One region of the Caballeronia sp. INML2 genome, then DNA from elsewhere that is predicted to be linked to it. Evidence: riboswitches for the same ligand, from Rfam matches in the RefSeq annotation. Region 1 holds a riboswitch; the other holds the start of a gene.
What was found. Region 1 has a riboswitch for cobalamin ahead of NCT32_RS18135 (CbtB-domain containing protein). Riboswitches for the same ligand answer to the same signal wherever they lie in the genome.
Positions count from the first base shown of each region.

Region 2: it holds a riboswitch for cobalamin, as region 1 does, so the genes downstream of both, NCT32_RS03105 (TonB-dependent receptor domain-containing protein) here and NCT32_RS18135 (CbtB-domain containing protein) in region 1, are expected to answer to the same signal.

Region 1 covers NZ_JALQDH010000049.1:71,935-78,152, reverse strand. Annotated here, with positions in the region: gene NCT32_RS18170 (hypothetical protein) at 159-383, shown strand; gene ppk2 (polyphosphate kinase 2) at 405-1,301, opposite strand; gene lhpI (bifunctional Delta(1)-pyrroline-2-carboxylate/Delta(1)-piperideine-2-carboxylate reductase) at 1,561-2,493, shown strand; gene NCT32_RS18155 (hypothetical protein) at 2,623-2,934, shown strand; gene NCT32_RS18150 (antibiotic biosynthesis monooxygenase) at 3,029-3,343, opposite strand; gene NCT32_RS18145 (DUF1428 domain-containing protein) at 3,384-3,755, opposite strand; gene NCT32_RS18140 (histidine phosphatase family protein) at 3,835-4,416, opposite strand; cobalamin riboswitch at 4,465-4,591, shown strand; gene NCT32_RS18135 (CbtB-domain containing protein) at 4,620-4,853, shown strand; gene NCT32_RS18130 (CbtA family protein) at 4,863-5,639, shown strand; gene NCT32_RS18125 (DUF1289 domain-containing protein) at 5,694-5,936, opposite strand; gene NCT32_RS18120 (cobyrinate a,c-diamide synthase) at 5,933-6,218, opposite strand, start outside.
Region 2 covers NZ_JALQDH010000010.1:50,611-56,828, reverse strand. Annotated here, with positions in the region: gene NCT32_RS03105 (TonB-dependent receptor domain-containing protein) at 1-1,866, opposite strand, end outside; cobalamin riboswitch at 1,946-2,271, opposite strand; gene NCT32_RS03100 (hypothetical protein) at 2,530-2,898, shown strand; gene NCT32_RS03095 (cell division protein ZapA) at 2,895-3,209, shown strand; RNA gene ssrS (6S RNA) at 3,315-3,496, shown strand; gene NCT32_RS03085 (EVE domain-containing protein) at 3,568-4,026, shown strand; gene NCT32_RS03080 (SIMPL domain-containing protein) at 4,103-4,834, shown strand; gene lgt (prolipoprotein diacylglyceryl transferase) at 4,864-5,766, opposite strand; gene NCT32_RS03070 (LysR family transcriptional regulator) at 5,803-6,218, opposite strand, start outside.

The sequences.
Region 1 (6,218 bases):
CGCATTGCGCGGGGCCAATTCGTTAGTGTTCGCTGAAAAGAAGGATCGGAGAGACGCAGTGGATTGTTCGTCTCCCGGAACATATGTCTTCACCTGGGCGGCGTTTATCCGCGAGGCTCCATTCCTTAGAATTCTGATCATGGGATAGGGAGCCGATGATGAAAGACTTGATCGCAAGACAACTGTATCAGCCGGCGGTGGTGCTGCCACTGCTACTGTTGACGCGCCTGATGGTCACGCTCGACTTCAATCTCGCGCAGGTCATGTTCGTGATGGTGCTCAAGGGTTCGCAGCACGCATATCAGTTCGCGCTGCGTCACACCGTGGCGCGTCAGCGCGGTAATGTCGCCGTGAAGCGCGTTCCCTGCAGCAACTGCTGCTGACGCGAGCCGTATCATCGAACGTCAATACACCTCAGGAACGTACATTTCATCCGGCACGGGTTGCCGCAGATAATCGGGATTGAATACGCGCTCGGGCAGCTTGATCGGCTCATGCTCGATCTCGTGATACGGCACCTGGCTCAACAGGTGATGAATGCAGTTCAGGCGCGCACGCTTCTTGTCGACGGCCTGCACGACCCACCACGGCGCTTCGGGAATGTGCGTGCGCTGGAGCATGACTTCCTTCGCGACCGTGTACGCTTCCCAGCGGCGTCGGCTCTCCAGATCCATCGGGCTCAGCTTCCACTGCTTGAGCGGGTCTTCGATACGCGCCTCGAAGCGCACTTCCTGTTCGTCGTCGGTGATCGAGAACCAGTACTTGATGATCTGGATGCCGCTGCGCACCAGCATCTTCTCGAACTCGGGAACCGAGCGGAAAAACTCCTCATATTCTTCGTCGGTGCAGAAGTTCATCACGCGCTCGACGCCCGCGCGGTTGTACCAGCTTCGGTCGAACAGCACGATCTCGCCCGCCGCGGGCAAGTGCGACACGTAACGCTGGAAATACCACTGCGTGCGCTCGCGATTATTCGGCGCAGGAAGCGCCGCCACGCGGCACACACGCGGATTCAGGCGCTGCGTGATGCGCTTGATCGCGCCGCCTTTGCCCGCCGCATCGCGTCCCTCGAACAGCACGACCAGACGATGCCCCTTGTTCACGACCCAGTCCTGCAGCTTCACGAGCTCGCCCTGCAGACGGAACAGCTCGCGGAAATAGGTTTTGCGCAAGCGCCGTTCTTCTTCCGAGAAGGTCGATTCGCCGTCCAGGAAGCGGTCGTCGACTTCCATCTCGAACTCTTCGTCGTAGCTGTCGATGATGTCGGCGTGGAAGCGGCGCTGTTTTTCCGTCTGATTCATGAAGGGCTCCGTGGGCGTTCCTGGGCTGCCGCCGTCGCGTTTGACCGGTCGCGGCGCGGGCCGGGCGATTATGACGGTATTCGATGGCATTCATACGACAACGGTCGATTCAAACATTGTAGAAAGCCGCGCGTGCGGCCTCAAATCCGGCGCACGGCTTTGTGACACGGCGCCGCGCGCCGTTAGAATGTTCCGGCATTTCGATGGCATGCCAATGGCATTGTCGACCTCATCTCAACATCTACCGCGAGCGAACACGATGACCGCAACGATCCAGAGTTTCGACGAAGCCCAAACCGCGCGCCTCGTGCCTTATGACCGGCTCGTGGACACGCTCGCCGCAACGATGCTCGACTACGCGGCGGGCCGCATCGTGAGTCCGGAGCGCATGGTCGTGCCGATCGAGGGCGGCGTCATGCTGTCGATGCCCGCGAGCGCCGCCGATATCGCGATGCACAAGCTCGTCAATGTATGCGCCGGCAATGGCGCACGCGGCTTGCCGACGATCCACGGTCAGGTCACCGCGTACGACGCCACGACGGGCGTGCCGCAATTCATGCTCGACGGTCCCACCGTGACGGGGCGGCGCACGGCGTCCGTGTCGATGCTCGCGATCCGCGCCCTTCACGTCGTCGCGCCGCGCGAGGTGCTCGTGATCGGCACGGGCAAGCAGGCTGCGTATCACGTCGAGGCGCTCGCCGCCGTTTATCCGGATGCGCGCATTCGCGTACAGGGCTCCCGTCCTGAACGCGCACGCGATTTTTGCGCCGCGCATGCGTCGGCTTCGGGCAATCTCGCCGTGCTCGAAGACACCACGATTCCCGATTCGGTCGATGTCGTCATCGCCGCCACCACGAGCAAGACGCCCGTCTACACGATGCCCGCGCGTGCGGGGCGGCTCGTGATCGGCGTGGGCGCCTTTACCGCCGATGCCGCAGAGATCGCCGCCGCGACCGTCCACGCGAGCGAGCTTTATGTCGATGACCTCGCGGGCGCGCGTCACGAAGCGGGCGACTTCATTCTCGCGGGCGTCGACTGGAACGCGGTGCATGCGCTCGCCGAAGCGCTCGCCGCTCCGAAAAAGGCCGAGCGGCCCGTCGTGTTCAAATCGGTCGGCTGTGCGGCGTGGGATCTCGCGACCTGTCGCGTGGCGCGGGCGGTTTTGTCGGAGGAAAGCTCGCAGGTGCGATAGACCGCACGAGGGAAATGCTGCTTGGAACGCGACTTGCTAATTGTTTGTCTATTGAAAAGAGGGGCGACAGCGTCCCGAGACTAACGGCGCGCAATGTGCGCCACAGCAATCAAGCCAGCGAACTGACCCATGACAAGTCGATATGACAGCAAATGGCACCCGTGGATTCCGGCGCAAGGTGACGGGCGCGAAAGCGCTAAAGGGAAGCGCCCGGCGGCTCCCCAGGCGAGCGCCGCGCCGCCCGCGGGCTACTTCATCTCCGTGCTGGAGCTTGCGACAGGCGAAAAGCTCGGCAACGACGAGCGTCTGCGCGCCGTGGCCATGCTCGAATCGCAGTTCGGCGAGGGCCGGCCGCGCACGCTGAAAGAAGCGGTGCGCATCTGCGCCGCAGCGATCGATTCGTCGACGTTGCAGCGCATGGCACGCGGCGCAAAGGCCTGACGAGAGTTCGCTGAACGCGCGTTTTTTCACATCAGTGTAAAACGCGCGTGCTCACGGAAAAGCGCCCGGTCGTTCGAGGGCACGCTCGGAGCGCTTATTTGACGGTCTGAATCACTTCGAAGCCTTCGAATTCGGGGTGGCCGAGATAGAGTTGGCGCGTCTCGCCGCCGGCGTTGCGATGCGCGGCGCGAAACGCGTCGGATCGTGTCCAATTCTCGAAGGCCGCCTGGTTCGCCCAGATCGTATGACTCGAATAGAGGACGTGGTCGTCCTTGACCGGTCCTTTGAGCAGATGAAACTCGACGAACCCCGGCACATCCTTGAGATGCGTGTCGCGGCTGCTCCAGAGGCGTTCGAAGTCGGCTTCGGCGCCGGGCACGATCTTGAAGCGGTTCATGGCGATATACATGTCGAAGCGTTTCCTTCTCGTCAGGTCAAAAACATAAGAATCAGCTACGCCCCAGTTCCACGAGCGTCGTGAAACCGCCGAAGAACATGCGCTGCGGATCGAATGGCGGATCGCCGGATTCCATCATCGCCTTGAGCCGCGGGTCTTCCATCACCTTCGCGTTGACGCTGTCGCGCTGCTCGCGCGACGCGTAGACGATATACGAGAACGCCACGGTCTCGCCTTCCTTCATTTGCACGCTCTGCGGAAACGACGTGAGCTTGCCGGGCTTGACGTCGTCGGCGATGGTCTCCACGAACTGCAGTGCGCCATGCTCGAGCCAGATCTTGCCGGCGGCCTCGGCCATGGTGCGGTAGGCGTCGATCTTGTCGATCGGCACGGGTACGACGAATCCATCCACGTAATGCGGCATCTGAGTCTCCTGAATCGGTTCGAGAGCGGACCGCGCGTGCGATGCGCTGCTCGTTTGAGCGATGTGTCAGCAACGAAGTTCAGGCCGCTTCATGCGGCGATTCGGCGGTCCATGCGTCGGCGGGCGAGGCGCGTTTGAGCACCGTCGATGAAAGCGGCGCGAAATTCATTCCGTACACGGACTGGAGCGGCATGCCGAGCATATGCGCGAGCGCCACTTTGACGACGATCGCATGCGTGACCACGATGCAGCGCTCGCGCGCATTCAGGCGATCGACGAATGCAAGCCCCTGCGCGACGCGCGCTGCGAGCATGGCAACGCTCTCGCCGCCGTGTCCGCGCGCTTCTGGATCCGCAAGCCACGCGGCGACCTGCTCGGGCTCGCGCTCGGCTGTCTCGCGTATCGAGTGCCCGCGCCAGCGGCCATAGTCGATATCGTCGAACGCGGGCGCGATTTCGAAAGCATCGGCGATCCATTGCGCGGTCTGGCGCGCTACGCGCGCCGGGCTCGCGATCACGCGTGTATCCCGCACGGAGCGTGGCCCCACCCGCAGCGGCGCGAGTTGAATGCGTGCATCATGCTCGGCATGATCGTCGCCTCCGGGAAAGTGGCCGGTTTTCATCGCGCGCGTAGCGGCGTGGCACAACAGAATGAGTTCCAAGGGAGTCGCCGGGCGAATCGGAATCGTTTTACTTTGCCGCCGATCATCATAGAATGGCAAGCTTGCAGTGCGAGGAAGCCGGTGCAAATCCGGCACGGTCGCGCCACTGTATGCGTTCGTCAGCGTGAAAGCGTTGCGCCGCGAGTCAGACCCCGCTGCATGCTCTTCGTCAATCGGGACGCGCTTTTCCCTGGAGAACCACCATGAATGCTTCCAACACGCCGGCCTTTTCCGCTCCGGTTTCCCCGTCGCTCGACGCACCCGTGCCCCTTCCGGTGCGCGAAGTGCTCCCGTGGGCCGTTTTCATCGGCCTTCTTCTGTTGATCGCAATCTATTTCGTCGGCGCGGAGCAGGGCGCGACGTCGATCTTCTCGGGCATGTACGTCCACGAGTTCGTTCACGATGGCCGGCATCTGCTCGGCTTTCCGTGCCACTGAGGACGCGTCATGATTCGCACTTTGCTGATACGCGGCATGATCGCGGGGCTGATCGCGGGCCTGATCGGCTTCGGTTTCGCTCGTGCGTTCGGGGAGCCGTCGGTGGCGCGCGCCATCGCGTTCGAGCAACATCACGAGCAGGCGCACGACCATGAGCATGCCGATGCCGCGAGAGGCGCCGCGCATTCGCACGATCACGGCGACGAAGAACTCGTCTCCCGCGATACGCAAGCGGGTCTCGGCCTCCTGACGGGCGTTGCGGTGTTCGGCACCGCATTGGGCGGTCTCTTCTCGCTCGTGTTCGCGTTTGCTTATGGGCGCCTCGGCGCGTTGCACGCGCGCGGCACGTCGGCGCTTCTGGCGTTGTTCGGCTTCGTGAGCGTCGCCATCGTGCCGTTCCTCAAGTACCCGCCGAATCCGCCGGCGGTCGGCAATCCCGACACCATCGGGCCGCGCACGGCGCTCTTCTTCGGCATGGTGGCCATTTCCATCGCGGCGGCCGTGTTCGCGCTGTGGCTCTGGCGGCGCATGGCGGCGCGACATGACGGCTGGAACGCGACGCTTATCGCCTCGGCCGCGTATCTCGTCGTGATCGTGGTGGCGCAGCTTGCACTGCCGCGCATCGACGAAGTGCCCGCCGATTTCTCCGCGTCGCTCTTGTGGAACTTCCGCCTGGCCGCGATCGGCATTCAGGCGCTGATCTGGACGACGCTCGGTCTCGTGTTCGGCGCACTCGCCGCACGTGAACTGGACCGGCCGGCTGTCAGGAGAATGGCGGCGGCTTGACGCTTCTTGCAGGCTCGATTGTCCGGCCCACGTTTCGATCGAAGCGTGGGCTTTCTATTTCGCGCTTGCCGCACGCCGTGCGAGCAACGCGTCGAATAAATCGAGCTTCGCGGCTTCGTCCATCGATTTGAAGGTCTTGATTTCTTCGCGGCTTCTGAAGCATCCAAGGCATAAGCCCGTTTCCGGATCGAGCTTGCAGACGTCGGTGCAGGGCGAGCCGATGGGTTCCTGCGTCTTTGCGCGCTCGATCGTGAATGCGAGATCGAGCGGCGTGCGAATGTCTTGCGTCGTCGTCATAGTGATTCGCCGCGAAAGAGCGCGGCAGCGGCGGCCGGATTCGACGGCCAGTAAGCGTGCATGTAAGTGGCCGTGACCGGCCCGTGTCGATAGAGCGCTTCGCCCGATGTGCCCGTCGTCGCGTGTTTCGCCTCGAGGACGGCCTGCATCGGCGTGTGCAGAGTCGAGTAATGGAACGTGTGGCCCATCATCGCGCCGTGCGTCGTGTCGATACGCTGCATCGCGAGGCGCGACAGCTTGCGTTGCATTGCGGCATCGCCCGGAAGAATGCCGAGCATCGCG
Region 2 (6,218 bases), on a different contig from region 1:
ATGCCAGCCGAGCGTGATATAGGCGCCGCGCCGCGGCGTGTTGTACGAGTACGCAAGTTCATAGTCCTTGTCGAACAGGTTGTCGATGCGCGCTGTGACGTACCACGACTTCGAGACGTCATAGCGCGCCGAAAGATTCACGATGCCGTAACCCGCGAGCGTCGAATCGTAATCGTGGCGCTCTCCGCTCATGATCCACTCGCCGCCGACGCGCCAGCGCGCGATCGTGCGATGCACCGTGAGCGTCGCGAAATGCCGCGCGCGCCGCGTCAGATCCTCGTGATTCGTCTCGTCGACGGGATTCTGGAACGTGACGCCCGCGCGCACGTCGGTTGCGCCGACATGTCCCGCCCACGATCCCTCGATGCCCTGCACTTTCGCGCGCCCGACGTTCTGCGCGACATAGTAGAACCCGCCGTCGGAAACATAGTCGATCAGATTCGAATAGCGCGTCTGGAACAGCGTCACGCGCATCACGCCGAGCGCATTCGATGCGTACTGCAACGCCGCCTCGACCGAATGGCTGCGCTCCGGCTGGATCGACGGATTGCCGCTGAACGGATAGTAGAGGTCGTCGAAGCTCGGCGCGCGAAACGAAGCCGCATAGCTCGCGCTCGCCTTCCAGTGCGCATCGAAGTGATATGCGTAGCCCAGATAGTAGCTGTTCGCGCCGCCGAAATCGGAATACTGATCGTGCCGCAGATTCGCCTGCAAATCGTTCGCGCCGATGTGCCCCACGTAGCCCGCGAACACCGAATTCACGTGACGATCGGGCGCCGTGAACTGGTCGGAATCGAGCGTCTGATCGAGATGCTCGTAACCGGACAACAGCGTGTGCGCATCGGTGATCCTGAAATCGTTCTGCCACGTGTATTGCCGATTCTCCGAGTCGAAGCGGCTCGTATAGACGCCGTTCTGCTCGATATTCGCGCGATCCTGCCCCTGCGCGACCGTGAAGTGCGTGGTCCAGTTGTCGGTGATCCTGCCATTCGCGAACACCGACGCCGAACGCACGCGATCGTGCGCTTCGTTGATGTCGGATGGCTGGCCGTAGGCATCGTCGAAACTGTCGATGCCGTTCGATTGCATGAAGCGCACGCCCGCATCCCACTTGTCGCTGAACCGGTGGCGCAGCGTCGCCGCGACGCTCTCGTTCAGATAGCCGTTCGCGTTAGGATTCGCGCCGGGCGCGATCGCCGGATCGATCGACGAGAATCCATCGGTCTTTTCGCGTGACACGTTCAGGCTGAAGGTCGTGCGGCCGTCCTTGTCGAGCGCGCCGTTCACGCCCGCCGATTGACGCTGCGTGTGATAGCTGCCGTACTCGGCCTCGAAAGCGAAGCGCGGCGGATGCGGCTCGCCTTCCCTGGTGAAGATCTGCACGACCCCGCCAATCGCATTCGAGCCGTACAACGCCGATACATTGCCGTTCACGACCTCGACGCGCCCGATCTCATCGAGCATCAATTGCGATAGCTGCGCCGCGCCGAGCGACACCGATTCGACGCGCACGCCATCGATCAGAACGAGCGATTGCGACGACGCCGCGCCGCGTATGTAGACGCCCGAATTCGCGCCCGGTCCGCCGTTGCGCGTGACCTGCACGCCGGGCGCGAGCGCGACGAGGCCGAGCGCATCGTCGGCGTTGGCATCGGCGATGTCCTGTTCATCGAACGCCGATGTCTGCGGGATCGATTCGGCGAGCGGCTGCGGCGCGCGCGTCGCGGTGACGACGACTGGGGCAAGCGTTTGCGAGGCGCCGTCGGCGGCGTGCGCCGCGCCGGGGAGCGCCGAGCCGAAGACCGCTGCAACGAGCGCGACATGACGAGTGGGGCCGTTCTTGAGCGCGGCCTGTGGCAATACCATGAGTGAAGTTCCGTTTCGCATGAGCGCGACCCCGCTCCCCGCGAGGACGATGCGCGACGAACGCACTTGCGCATTGAGCGCCGATGCGTCGAACTCTGGCCGGTATCCGGGCTGACGACGGATCGTCTCGCCTTCCCGCGCATCGTGCGCAGTGGCGTCGACACGTTTCTTGCAGTGGATTCGAATAACAAACCCGGTGTGATGAAAATCCACACGTTTGCGCTGCAAAAACGCGCATGAGACGACTTGCAACTTGCGTTGCGGTCGCTTACCGTTGCGGGGGCAGCACAGGTTGGCTCATCCCGGGTGGGTCCCGGTCGGACTTCGGAGACTTCGCTCCCTGTTTCCCGTTTGACTGCATCCGCGAGATCCGCGAATGCGAGCACCAAAAAGTGCGGCAAGTGTAGGAGCGCGGGTTGGGGCCGTCAAGAAAACGGCACGGACAGAGTAGCGCGGCACATGACGAATCGAACGAGAATCGGCCGGCCTGTCCCCACGAGCGATGACCAGCGCTCGCCTTTTCTGCACACGAATGCATGGCGACATGCGCTTGATTCGAAGGATTAAGCGCGAGATCGCATGCTGTTACGTCTCGAAACGAGACAATTATCGGAAGCTCCGTTGAACCGCGCTAAAATGCGAGGTCTTTAGAGGACGCAGCACATGCTCAACGAACTCGAATCACTGTCAGGAAATATCGGCCGGCTGATCCAGATCAGCGAGCGCCACAATCAGGCGCGTCAGGCGCTGCAAGAACAACTCGAACAACTGCGCGCCGACTATGCGAACGTGCAGGCCGAACTTGCGCAAGTGCGTGAAGAGCGCGATACGCTGCAATCCGAACGCGACTCGCTCTCCGCGAAAATCGACGACGCGCAAGTACGCCTCAACGCCATTCTCGAAAAGCTGCCCCGCGCGAAGTCCGCGCAACATGCCGAATCCGACAATCAACTCGATCTCCTCGACGCCGATTCCCGGGAAGCACAGGAAGCGGAATTGCACGGCGAGCATCATCAAGGAGAGAAGGCATGACGACCACGCAGATCGAAGTATCCATTCTCGGGCAGCCGTATCGCCTCGCGTGCTCGCCGGAAACGGAAGGCGCATTGCGCGAAGCCGTCGCGCGCGTCGATGCCGAGATGAACAAGGTGCGTAATGCGAGCAGCGTGCGCGGCACGGATCGCATCGCGGTGATGGCAGCGCTTTCGCTGGCGTCGGAATTGCTTAAGCTGCAGGACAGCGTGCGTCACGGCGAGGCCTTCCCCGCCGAGGAAATCCGCCGCACGATGCATTCGATGAACGAACAACTGGGCGCGGTCATTGCGCAGTATGAAGCGCAGTGAGACGTCTGCGCGCTGAGTCAATCAGCACGCAATATCAATCGAAAAAAGAAACTGCCGATTTGCTCCCGAGAGGCTGCATAAGGCAAACGATTGGTGTAGAGTGACGGTTCCCTGCCTGGTTCGCCAAGGTCATATATTCCTTGAACCAATGCTACATTGGCACGGTTGCGGAACCTTGCAGCACGGGCGCGCGCGTCGCTAGTCCGATGTACCCGAAGTGTTGCTTACCGCGACCAATCTTGAACCCAGGTTCAGGATGCCGGCCTAGCGGCCGTGGCGGGGACCCATTCAAGAAACGGCATCGGTTTTTCCGATGCCGTTTTCATTTGCATCGACGATTTCCGCATAGCGAACCATCATGCGCTACTGGCTGATGAAGTCCGAACCGGACGAAGCGAGCATCGATCACCTCGCGCACGCGCCGAATAAAACCTTGCCGTGGACGGGCGTGCGCAACTATCAGGCGCGCAACTTCATGCGCGATCAGATGCAGCTCGGCGACGGTGTGCTTTTCTATCATTCGAGTTGTCCGGAGCCTGGCATCGCGGGCATCGCGAAAGTGTGCTCGACGGCGTATCCCGATCCCACTCAGTTCGATCCGAAGAGCGATTACTACGATCCCAAGTCCACGCAGGAAACGCCGCGCTGGATGCTCGTCGATGTCGAGTTCGTGAAGAAGACGCCGCTCATTTCTCTCGCCACGTTGCGCGAGCATGAGGCGCTCGCGGACATGCAGGTGCTCGCGCGCGGCAATCGCCTGTCGATCACGCCGGTAACAGAAGCGCAGTGGCGATTTATTACCGAACAACTCGTCTAACAAGGAACTTACGACACGAAGGCCGCGCCTAAATCCCGTCGCGAATCACGCGATATCCCGCGTTCGGAGTCCTTCGATGATCAACAAGAAAACCGCTGCCGCGCTCGCGCTCCTCGCGATGTCGGGCGCAGCGTTCACGCTTTCCCAAACGGCCGCCGCGCAAACGGTCATCACGCAGCCGCAGCCTTCAGGCGTGCTTTCTCTTTCGGCACAGGCAAGCGCGCAAGTGCCGCAGGATGTCGTCAACATCACGCTCTTCTACGAGCAGGAAGCGGCCGATCCCTCGTCTCTCACCAGTACGCTCAATCAGCGCGCCGAGGCCGCCTTGCGCGAAGCGAGGGGCGTCGACGGCGTGACCGCGAAGAGCGGCTCATTCACCGTGTATCCGGCAACGGACCGTGACGGCAAGATCTCCGCATGGCGAGGCCGCACGGAAGTCGTGCTCGAATCGCATGACTTCGCGGCGGCGTCGAAGCTCGCGGGCAAGATGAGCTCGTCGATGCAGGTAGGCAGCGTCGCGTTCTCGCTGTCGCCCGAGGCGCAGCGCGCGGCCGAGCAGAAGCTCGTCACGCAAGCCATCGATTCGTTCCGCAAGCAGGCGCAAGCCGCCGCGCAAGGGTTCGGCTACAGCAATTACACGATTCGGGAAGTGAACGTCGGACATAGCGGCGTTCAGCCGCGCCCGGTCATGATGATGCAATCGCGCGCGATGAGCGCCGATGCGAAGATGGCCGCCCCCATCGCGATGGAAGCCGGCACGACGACAGTGACCGTCGACGTCTCCGGTTCGGTGCAGATGGGGCGTTGAACGATGCGGGGCGTGCTGCCCCGCAAAGCTCAGGCTTTCGCGGATTCGGGCGGCAGGCGCAGATTGCGCTTGTACGCCCACACCATCACCAGCACGCCCACGATGATCATCGGCAGCGAGAGCCATTGGCCCATCGAGAGGCCGAGCGCGAGAAGGCCGAGATAGTCGTCCGGCTCACGCGCGAATTCCACAGTGAAGCGCGCCAGTCCATAACCGATCAGAAACAGCGCGGAGATCGCGCCGACGGGACGCTGCTTGCGCGAAAACGTCCAGATCACGATGAACAGCACGAGTCCTTCGAGCGCGATCTCGTACAGTTGCGACGGATGACGCGGCAGCATGTGATAGCGCTGGAAGATTTCCGTGAGATGGTATTGCGCGTCGAGTTGCGGATTCTTCGCAAGCCAGATCGCGTCGTCGTTCGTCGAGCTCTGGAAGAGCATCGCCCACGGCGCGTTCGGGCTCGTCACGCGGCCCCACAACTCGCCATTGATGAAGTTGCCGAGACGCCCCGCCGCAAGACCGAGCGGCACCATCGGCGCGACGAAATCCGTTACCTGCAGCCAGGTGCGCTTGCGGTGATACGCGAACAGCACCATCGCGAGCGTCACGCCGAGAAAGCCGCCGTGAAACGACATCCCGCCTTCCCACACCTTGAAGATGTCGAGCGGATGCGCCGCGTAATAGCTCGCCTTGTAGAAGATCACGTAGCCGATGCGCCCGCCGAGGATCGTGCCGAGGACGCCATAAAACAGCATGTCGTCGATGTCCTTGGCGGTCCAGCCCTGCGCCGCCACGTAAGGCAGGCGCAGACGCAGCCGGCCGATGACGATGGCCGATATGAACGCCACCAGATACATAAGGCCGTACCAGCGCACGGCGAGCGGTCCGAGATGAATCGCGACGGGATCGAAATTGGGATGTATGAGCATTCTGATGTGGGAGCTTGAGCGAACTACAAGGGCGAATCATACCGAACCCGCAGTTTCGGCCCGCGAACGAACGATCTCGATGAACCCCGCGAGCACCGGGCTCACTTCAGCCGCGCGCCAGACGAGGCCGGTTTCGACGAGCATCGCCGACGCGTTCAGCGGGCGCAGAGGACGATACACGACACCCGTGCGCCGCAGATGACGCAGCGAATGCGGCACGAGCGCCACGCCCATGCCGGCGGACACGAGGCTCACGATGGTCTGCATCTGGATCGCCTCCTGGCCGATGCGCGGCGTGAGGCCGGCCGCGCCGTAGCAGCCCATGATGATGTCATACAAACCCGGCGCGAGACGCCTCGGAAAGACGACGAGCGGCGCGGCGGCGAGATCGTGCAGATCGACGGGCGTATCGGCCCATTCGTCGGCGCCCTGCCCCAGGTCCTGCGCAGCAT